DNA from 3 places in the Micromonospora sp. WMMD736 genome. Region 3 is predicted to be linked to each of the others. Evidence: riboswitches for the same ligand, from Rfam matches in the RefSeq annotation. Region 3 holds a riboswitch; each other region holds the start of a gene.
What was found. Region 3 has a riboswitch for cobalamin ahead of cobN (cobaltochelatase subunit CobN). Riboswitches for the same ligand answer to the same signal wherever they lie in the genome.
Positions count from the first base shown of each region.

Region 1: another riboswitch for cobalamin. It lies ahead of ACN269_RS09040 (hypothetical protein); the one in region 3 lies ahead of cobN (cobaltochelatase subunit CobN).
Region 2: another riboswitch for cobalamin. It lies ahead of ACN269_RS01045 (CbtB domain-containing protein); the one in region 3 lies ahead of cobN (cobaltochelatase subunit CobN).

Region 1 covers NZ_JBMHMI010000001.1:2,150,762-2,154,030, forward strand. Annotated here, with positions in the region: gene ACN269_RS09035 (prenyltransferase/squalene oxidase repeat-containing protein) at 1-897, opposite strand, end outside; cobalamin riboswitch at 992-1,107, opposite strand; cobalamin riboswitch at 1,175-1,297, shown strand; gene ACN269_RS09040 (hypothetical protein) at 1,402-2,835, shown strand; gene ACN269_RS09045 (cobalt transporter) at 2,911-3,269, opposite strand, start outside.
Region 2 covers NZ_JBMHMI010000001.1:292,101-295,369, forward strand. Annotated here, with positions in the region: gene ACN269_RS01035 (histidine phosphatase family protein) at 166-756, opposite strand; gene ACN269_RS01040 (CbtA family protein) at 753-1,523, opposite strand; gene ACN269_RS01045 (CbtB domain-containing protein) at 1,514-1,717, opposite strand; cobalamin riboswitch at 1,753-1,892, opposite strand; cobalamin riboswitch at 2,034-2,247, shown strand; gene ACN269_RS01050 (ribonucleoside-diphosphate reductase subunit alpha) at 2,443-3,269, shown strand, end outside.
Region 3 covers NZ_JBMHMI010000001.1:1,042,478-1,045,746, reverse strand. Annotated here, with positions in the region: gene ACN269_RS04630 (inositol monophosphatase family protein) at 1-23, opposite strand, end outside; gene ACN269_RS04625 (DUF5919 domain-containing protein) at 20-904, opposite strand; gene ACN269_RS04620 (hypothetical protein) at 980-1,333, shown strand; cobalamin riboswitch at 1,420-1,596, shown strand; gene cobN (cobaltochelatase subunit CobN) at 1,858-3,269, shown strand, end outside.

The DNA.
Region 1 (3,269 bases), 1.1 Mb from region 3:
CGGGTCGCCTCCGGTGATCGTGGCCAGCAGGGCGAGGTTGGCGACGTTAGCGGTGTTCGGCACGGCGGTGTCGCCGTTCGGGAAGATCGCGGCATCGACGTGCGCCCGCAGGTAGTCGACGACCTTGGTGAGGGTTTGGTCCTGCCCACCGGTCCCGGCCAGGGCGGTGGCGACAGCGATGGTCCGGTAGTAGTTGACGAAACCGTTGTCCACGTGGTCGCCGTCGACGAGCTGCCCCACCAGGTAACTCGCCACCGCCTTGACCTGCGCTTCCGTCGGTCGCGTCGGCACGGGCGTCGAGGTCGGGGTCGCCGTCGGAGTCGCAGTGGCGGTCGGAGTCGGGCCGCTCGCGCGTACCGACGCGGGGGTGAAGGTGGGCACCCCGGTGCTGCCGCCGATGTCGGTGCCGCCGAAGACCCACGCCTCGACCTCACCCGGGCCCGGCCGCTGGGACATCGCGCCGAGTGGACTGTAGGTCCAGTGGTCCTGCCCGGCCGGGGCAATCCAGTAGGACCAGTAGGCAGTGGCCGGCGGCGTCAACTCGCACGCCTCGTCAGCCGGCGTCGGGTGCTCGGCACCGGCGTCGAAGGCGGGAGACCCAATCCGGCAGATGAAGCCGGGGCCGTCGTGGGCGGTGCCGGCGGTGGTGAAGCCCGCCTCGTGCAGCAGGTCCAGTCCGGTGGTCGGGGTGGCGTCGCAGCCCCGCAGCAGCGGCCCACCCCATGCGCCGAAGTCGACAGCGACGATCGCGCCCTGCGTTGGGGTGCAGGACTCCAGCGGGTCGGCGAGCGCGGCGCGGGTCGGCACCACCAGCGCCACCGCGCCGAGCACCGCTGCGGCGACGGCCGCCAACCACGCTGCGGGAACACGCGACGTTCGACTGACCAGTGGGGACATGGCGACTCTCTCGGGGGCTAGCGGCGCAGGCGCGGACGCGGACCCCGAGGACAAACCCCGGAAACCTGGCTCCGCGCCGTGTACCTCGACGGCGCTGCGGTGCACTATCCAGCCAGGTAATCCGACTCGTCCCGATATCGGGACCTACGGCTGCGGGCCAGCGCCGGACTTTGACCGGCTTCCCCTGACTGCTGGATCGCGGCCATCGGACCACAACCGCCACCACCGCGTCAACGCGAGGACGTGTCATGTACCTAACAGCGCGCGGTAGCGGTCTCCTCCCATACGGTGACCGCGTCATCGCGTGGGGGAACCCGGTGGGAATCCGGGGCTGACGCGCAACGGTGAGGACGGTTCGCCCGTCCCGAGCCCGACTACCTACGTGGTGACGCAGCACCTGCGGTATCCGTCCCACGCGTCCTGCGGCCGGCCCGCCCCGCTCCCGCCGGCGCGCGCCGGGCTCCGGGTCGAGGCAGCCGTGCCCCGTACCCCCAAGGAGACCCGATGTCCTCGCGCTTTTCACCCGGCAGCCGCCGCAGACGCCTCGCGGCCGTTCCCGCCGCCGCGCTGATCGCCACGGTCCTGGCGGTCGCGGGAGGCGCCGCACCGGCCGCCGCGACCTCGACCGCCGCGCAGATCGCCACCGCCAAGACCAACGGCGTCGCCTACCTGCGGACCCTGCAGGCTGCCGACGGGAGCTACGCCAGCGGCGGGTTGTCGAACGAGTGGGCGTTCAGCGCGTTCGCGCCCGCCGGCGTCGCGGCGGTGGACGTCTACCCCTCCGGCGACACGACCAAGAACGCCCGCACCGTCTACCGCAACCAGCTCTCGGCCTCGTCCTGGCCGAGCAGCACGCCGGTGGTCACCGACTACGAGCGTGGGGTCCTGAACGCCTACGCCGCCGGCATCGATCCCGCCCGGGTCTCCCCCACCCGTAACCTGATTGCCGACACCATCGCCTACTGGCAGACCGGCTCGGCCGGCTACTACGGCCCGCCGGCGAACTTCAATGGCACCGTCTTCGGCACTCTCGCCCTGGCCGGCGCGAAGACCCAGGCCGGCGCCGCCCGCGTGCCGCAGGCACTGCTCGACCTTTCGATCACCCGGATCCGCAACAACCAGCACAACGACGGCGGTTGGACGTTCACCCAGGCCGAGGGCGACCCCACCCAACTCGCCGCGACCAGTGACATCGACATGACCGGCGCGGCGATGGCCGCGCTCTGCGCCGCCGGGGTCCCCAACACCGACACCGACGTGCTGCAGGCGAAGAACTTCCTGAAGGGCAAGCTCGTCAACGCCTCGGGCGCGTTCAGCTCGATGTTCGGCGTCAACACCGACTCCAACGCCTGGGCCGTCTCCGGGCTCAACGCCTGCGGCATCCCCAGCCAGGGCACCGACTTCACCACCACCGCCGGCAAGACCCCGATCGACTTCCTGCGCGCGCAGCAGTTGACCGGCGGCGGATTCAAGTACCTGCCCACCAACACCACCCCGTCGGCGTACGCCTCCATCGACGCGGTGCGCGCCCTCGCCGGCGCGGGCTACACCGCCGCTCCCCCGACCCCGGTCACCGTCGGCGCGCCCACCTGGGTCGCGGCGAGCGGATTCACCGCTGGCACCGCCACCAAGCTCGCCGTGATCATCGACAACGGCAGCGGCAGCATCAAGCCGTGCGCGGTCGCGCTGACCCCGAGCGCCGCCACCACCACCCTCGGTGCCGTCCTGGACGCGGCCGTCGGCGCGGCCACCCCGAGTGGCTGCGTCACGGCCCTGAACCCCACCAGCGGCACCGGCACCATCAGCTCGATCAACGGCCTGGCCAACAGCGGCTCCTCCACCTGGAAGGTCACCCGCGACGGCGGCACCCCGGCCAGCGCGACCCGCGGCACGACCGTGACCGTCGGCGACACCATCTACCTGCGCTACGGCGTCTGACAGCCGGATAATCGGATGGTCAGCGGCGGCCGAGCAGCCGCTGACCATCCGACGGCTGATCCGCCCGCTGCCGCTTCAGGTGAGGGTGACGAGGTGGATCGCGGCGACCGTGACGAGGCCCGCGCCGAAGAGCGTGATGCCACTGGCGGCGAGCACAGGCGCCACCCGCGCGGCCAGACCGAGGACGGCGCGGGACTGTGCGCCCCGGTTGATGAGTGAGCTTCCGGCGACCGCGAGGACCCCGACGCCGAAGAGCACGACGGCCATGCCGAGGCCGAAGGTCAGGACCAGCAGCAGGGCGAAGCCAGCGCGACCGATGAACAGCCCGGTCGCCAGCACGAGGAACGCGGCAGGAGACGGGGTCAGCCCGCCGGAGATGCCGAGCAGGACCAGCCCGGGACGCTTCCCATGCTCGTGGCTGTGGCTGTGGCTGT
Region 2 (3,269 bases), 750 kb from region 3:
GCCGTACTCCACGGCCCGCCCGACATCCGTTGCGGGTCCGCCGATCCCGGCCCCGAACGGCGGGTCGCGGGACCGCTCGCCTCGCCCGACCGATCGCCGCTCCTGCCAGCCGACCTCGCTGCCCCGAATCTGGGGCAGCTCGACAGGGGTCGTGGTAGACCCTCGTCACCCCTCCGCCGGTGCTGGTGCCGCGTCCAGGCGGAGCTGCCAGTGTGGGCCGTGGCCAGTGAGCCGGACGACCGCCAGCGGCGCGACGTCGAACAGCCGGTACGTCGCCAACGGCAGATCCAGGGCGTGCACGAGCGCGACCCGGATCACGAGCGGGTGGGTGACGGCGGTGACCCGTCGGCCGCCGCCGCGCTGCGCGTCCAGCCACCGACCGACGCGCCGGCGCACGGCGACGATCGACTCACCACCGTGCGGCGCGGCGTCCGGATCGGACAGCCACTCGCGCAGCGCGTCGGGCCGTTCCGCCGCGATCTCGGCCAGGGCCCGGCCGGACCAGTCGCCGTAATCGCAGTCGGCCAGGCCTGCCTCGACGCTGGGCGCGAGGCCGAGAACCTCGGCGGTCTCGACGGCCGCCGTCTCCGGGCTGGACAGGCAGGCGTCGGGCGGACGCCGGCAAGGCAGGGCGGGGGACAGGGCGAGGGCGGCACGTCGGCCGCCCTCGTCCAGACCGTCGTCTCCGCCGAACCGGGCCTGCCGCAGGGCGGCGGTGTGACCGTGGGCGACCAGCCGCAGGCTGGTGGCGCTCACCCGGCCAGTGGTGCGTCGGCGGCCGCGCGCTGGCGGTGCATCAGGGCGGCGAAGAGCAGGCCGATCCCGGTCCACAGCACCGTCTGGGTGCCGAGTGAGGCGAGTCGGAAGTTCCACAGCAGTGTCGCGGGGAAGTCGGCGGGGACCTCCTGGAACGACGGCAGCACCACATAGGACACGACGGTGACCAGCAGGAAGCCGCCGACCGCGGCGCTGGCCCGCAGCCACACGGGCGCGTGTTCACTCACCGACCGGTAGCCCAGCGAACCGGACCAGACCGCGACCAGGCCGAGCACCACCATCAGCAGGTAGGTGACCGTGCGCTGGTCGATGGTGGCGGGGTCGCCGACGGCCGGCGGATTCGGCGGGTACTTGAGGAACGGCACGAGCACCGCGCCGAGCAGCGCGCCGCCGGCGAGCAACAGCCCGGACCGTCCGTCGTCGGCGGTCTGCCGCCTACGGGCCAGCAGGACGTACGCGCTGGCCAACAGGCCGCCCATGGCGACACCGAACAGGCCGGTGGCCAGGAAGAGGCCGCCGCGCTGGCCGTCCCGGCCGATCAGGGCCTCCTCGCCGTGCTGGTGCCCGTCGGCGGTAGGCCCGGCGTGCGTGGCCGCCTCCTCGATGGCGATGGCCGCCTCGACGTGTGGTTCGCCGACGACGTAGGCGAACGTCCCGGCGAGCAGGCCGGCCACCAGGCCGGCGAGCAGCCCGCGCAGCAGGACCGTGACGAACGTGGGTGCGGTTCCGGTGCCGCTCAGTGGCACGGGACACCGAGCAGGTGCCGGCCGTCGTGCATCAGCTCGTGCAGGTACATCCCGCTGCGCGAGACCGCCCCCTGGTCGAAGGCGACGAGGTAGGCCAGCAGGGCGAGCACGGCGACGGTGGCCAGGACCGTCCACAGGAGACGGATCGGGACAGCGGGGTGCGCCAGCGGCTGGCTGGACGTGGAGCTGGACATGCGTGAACGAACCTCCTCGGGGATGACGCGTCCCCATCGCAAGGCTGCGGACGACCGAGCGTCCTGGCTCGCGACCCCCGGGCTGGGGGCCGCTCACAGTGGCGCGACCGCGCCGGATTCTCACCGGCTTCCCTCGCGTCGCCGCAGATAGTGGGTCGACCGTATCGGTGCCGGTTCCGCTCGGTCAAGCCGACGACGACTGTCGGGGTGCCGCCGCCCGCCACCCGGCCCGGGTCGATCGACGAGGACCGTCACGTCGACCGCGACACGCCCGAGACCGACATGTGGGGTGTGACAAACGTGCCCGCCCCTATATATGGTGTCGACCGCAGCTGGTTCGGCCAATCCTGGTGACTGGTCGAGGCAAGAGGGAACCCGGTGGAAATCCGGGACTGTCCCGCAGCGGTGAGTGGGAACGACCGCCGTCATCAGCACTGGGCCATCGGCCTGGGAAGCGACGGCCAGTAGGTGACCGGGCAGGCCCGGTCGCGCCCGCGAGTCCGAAGACCTGCCAGCGCGCCGCGTACCCGAACCTCGGGTGCGCGGCGGTCCGAGGCCGCGTGGTACGGCTGACGCCACCTGACCCATGCCCGCGCGGGCTTGGCGTCCGATGGTCTCCGCCTCCTCGCGTCCGAGGGCCCTTGAGGTCTCGAACTCCCGAGGAGTGAGTGGTGACAGTCACCGAGGTGGTCCCGGTCAGCGGTGAGGCCGTGCGGCGGACCCCGATGCAGGTGCGCAAGCGCGACGGCGGCACCGAGGCCGTGGACGTGAACAAGATCGTCCGGGCGGTCGAGCGGTGGGCCGACGACCTGACCGACGTCGACCCGATGCGGGTGGCCACCCGTACGATCAGCGGCCTCTACGACGGCGCGACGACGGCCGAGCTGGACCGGCTGTCCATCCAGACGGCGGCCGAGATGATCGGCACGGAGCCGCAGTACTCGCGCCTGGCCGCGCGGCTGTTGGCCGGCTACGTCGACAAGGAGGTGCGGCGTCAGGGCATCACCTCGTTCAGCGCGGCGATCCGGGCCGGCCACGCCGAGGGTCTGATCGGCGACGAGACCGCCGCGTTCGTCGCCGCGCACGCGGAGACGTTCGACAACGCCGTCGACGCCGACGGCGACCGCCGCTTCGAGTACTTCGGCCTGCGCACCGTCTACGACCGGTACCTGCTGCGTCACCCCACCACCCGGCTGGTGCTGGAGACCCCGCAGTACTGGCTGCTGCGGGTGGCCTGCGGCCTGTCCCGTACGCCGGACGAGGCGGTCGACTTCTACCGGCTGATGTCCAGCCTCGCCTATCTGCCCAGCTCACCGACCCTGTTCAACTCCGGCACCCGACACACCCAGATGTCCTCGTGCTATCTCGTGGACTCGCCGCGCGACGAACTGGACTCGATCTACGCGCGCTACGCCCAGGTCGCCAACCTGTCCAAGTTCGCCGGTGGCATCGGCATCGCGTTCTCCCGGGTCCGGTCCCGCGGCGCGCTGATCCGGGGTACGAACGGGCAGTCCAACGGGATCGTGCCGTGGCTGCGCACGTTGGACGCGAG
Region 3 (3,269 bases):
AGGAGGTGCGCGTAGTCGGTCATAGCTGGCGGCTGCGCTCCCACAGCGAGTTGAACATCTCGTCAAATATTGGGTAGAGGCCGGAAGGATTGGCGCTGCGCTCGATGACCATCGTCGGGCAGTCGACACCACGCATCTGCGGGAGGTAGTGCTGGACAACGCAGAGTCGACCATCGATCAGAAGGACGTTGGCGCGAATGGACTCGTCGTAGACGCCGATGGCGAGGTTGTTTCGGGCTTCAGCGGGGAGCCGGTCACGAATGCGGCGCGCCAGGTTCTGGATGTTGAGGTCGGTGAGCGCGCTGAGGTGTCCGTCGGGATAGTCTTCCTCCCGCTCCTGCCGCCTGATGGCCTCGCCGGCCGGGTCGAGGAACAGGCAGCGGAGGCGGGTGCCGGCGGCGAGGAGTTTCAGGAGGCGATTGTCGCCGTACTGCTGACAGATGAGGTTGAGTGACAGGCCGGACGCTCGGATGTCCGTGGCATGGTCGAAAAGGGCTCGCGGGGGCAGCTCCGCCATGAAGTCTGATCGGCTGGAATAGATCGCGCTGACATCAGCGCACCGGTCCGGCACTGCCTTGCCGACCTGGTGTCCTGCTAGGTCACGGGCCGGCTCGCGTTCGCCAAGGAGGAGCGTCACGCGTGCGTGGCGTGGCATGGACAGGCCGGTGCAGATGCGGGTGAGGACATCGATGCTGCTGACCCGGCGGGCGCCGCTGGTGATTTCGCTGATCTGAGCCTGGCTGAGGCCGGTGGCGACGCCGAGAGTGGTTTGGCTGGCTCGGGTGGCTCGCTGGACGAGGCGGAATACCTGAGCGACATCGCGAGCGGCCAAGGCATCGAGCATGTCGGCGGTGTCCCACAGCAGGTCTTCAGTGGTAAGCGCGGCAGTCGTGCGGACGCTCACGGGTGGCTCCCTTCCTGCTCGAGGGCCGAGGGCCAGCTTATCCAGTAGTCAGATGGCATACCGGCAGGACATCCGGTGGGCGGATGGAAGTTATCCATCGAGGAATCACTTTCTGTGATGGATCGCCGTGGTTGCGGTGAGCAGGGTCGTGGTGTGAGTCTCCGGTCCCGCCCCCACCTGCCCATGCGCCCCGCCTGGTTGTGCCGCAACTGTGCCGCCGCGTGGCCATGTTCCCGTGCGCAGCTCGATCTCGTCGCCGAGTTCTACGGCCACTCGCTGGCGCTGGCCCTCTACCTGACGTCCTGCATGAACGAGGCCATCGGCGATTTGTACGGTCTCGGCGGTCGCCCCGACCTTGCCCTGATGCACGCGCGTTTTCTCGGCTGGCTGTCGATGACTCGCCGGCCGCGTCGGCTCAAGCCTGAGTGACCCGCTCCGATATCTTCGCAGGTCAATGTGGTGAACCTGGCCCCTCGACGCCGGGGTCGGCGTTGACCGGCGGCGCTGCGGTGTGGCAGCATTCGCGGCCTGACGGCAGTGAAGGAAGTCGGTGCGAATCCGACGCGGTCCCGCCACTGTCACCGGGGAGCGATCCCCCCTCGTGAGTCACGGCCGTGTGTCTGCGGTTGGAAGGCCGGGGGAGAGCGTCGATCCGGAAGCCAGGATACTTCGGCCGTCGGGACGTACCCCAGGGCGTGGACACCCGAGGAGGACCCGATGACGCATGGCGTCTCCATCATCGACGGCCGTTGCCGTTGCCCGCACCGCGGCCGTGCTGTCGCCGCGACCGGCGTCGACTCCGTTCACCGCTGAGTTCCGCGCCACGCGACCCTTCGCCACCGGCTGCACGCCGGTGAGTCCGGGTCGCGGTGCCCGCTGAACCCCGCGCCCACCCGCACGTCGTCGCCGAGTCGCCTCCGCGAGCGCGTCGACGTTACCGTCCGGAGCCTGCCGTGCGCATTCTGCTGCTCTCCACCGCCGACACCGACCTGCTGGCCGCCCGCGCCAGCGACGCCGACTACCGGCTCGCCAACCCCGCCCGGGTGGCGGCCGACGAGGTGCCCGCCCTGCTCGACGGGGTCGACCTCGCCGTCGTACGCCTGCTCGGCGGTCGGCAGGCGTGGCCGGACGGCCTCGCCGCGGTGCTCGCCAGCGGCGTACCCACGGTCGTGCTCGGCGGCGAGGCGCTGCCGGACGCGGAGCTGATGGCGGTCTCCACGGTGCCGGCCGGGGTGGTCGCCCAGGCCCTCGCGTACCTGGTCGAGGGTGGGCCGGACAACCTGGGGGAGCTGGCCCGGTTCCTCTCCGACACGGTCCTGCTCACCGGCGAGGGGTTCGCCGCGCCCACGCCGACCCCGGCGTACGGCGTGCACGGCGCGTACCCTCCCGAACCGGATCGGCCCACCATCGGGATCGTCTTCTACCGGGCGCACGCCCTGGCCGGCAACACCGCCTTCGTCGACGTGCTGGCGGAGGCGGTCCGCGCGGCCGGCGGCAACCCACTGCCGATCTTCTGCGGTTCGCTGCGCGGGCTGACCGCCGGTGCCGGCCCGCTCGGCCTCTTCGCCCGCTGCGACGCGTTGCTGGTCACCGTGCTCGCGGCCGGTGGCGCGGTCGCGGCGGACGCCTCCTCCGGCGGCGACGAGGACGCCTGGGACGTCGGCGCGCTGGCCGCCCTGGACGTGCCGGTCATCCAGGCGCTCTGCCTGACCAGCACGCGCGAGCAGTGGGCCGGCAGCGACGCCGGACTGTCCCCGTTGGACGCGGCGATGCAGGTGGCCATTCCGGAGTTCGACGGGCGGATCGTCACCGTGCCGTTCTCGTTCAAGCAGGTCGACGCCGACGGGCTCTCGGTGTACGCCGCCGACCCCGAGCGGGCCGCCCGCGTCGCCGGCATCGCGGTCCGGCACGCCCGGCTGCGGGACGTGCCGAACGCCGACAAGCGGATCGCCGTGGTGCTCAGCTCGTACCCCACCAAGCACTCGCGGGTCGGCAACGCCGTCGGTCTGGACACGCCGGCCTCGGCGGTCCGGCTGTTCGCCGCGCTCGCCGAGGCGGGCTACGACCTCGGCGGCACACCGCCGCCCACGGACGGTGACGCGCTGATCCACGCGCTGATCGCCGCCGGGGGGCACGACGTGGAGTGGCTCACCCCGGAGCAGTTGGCCGCCGCCGAGGCCCGGATCCCCGGGGAGACGTACCGGCGGTGGTTCGACCAGGTCCCGACCGAGCTGCGCGCGCGGATGCGGGAGCACTGGGGTGACCCGCCAGGCGAGCTGTACACCGACGGCGGGGACGTCGTGCTGGCCGGCCTGCGCTTCGGCAACGTGGCGCTGCTGATCCAGCCGCCGCGCGGCTTCGGGGA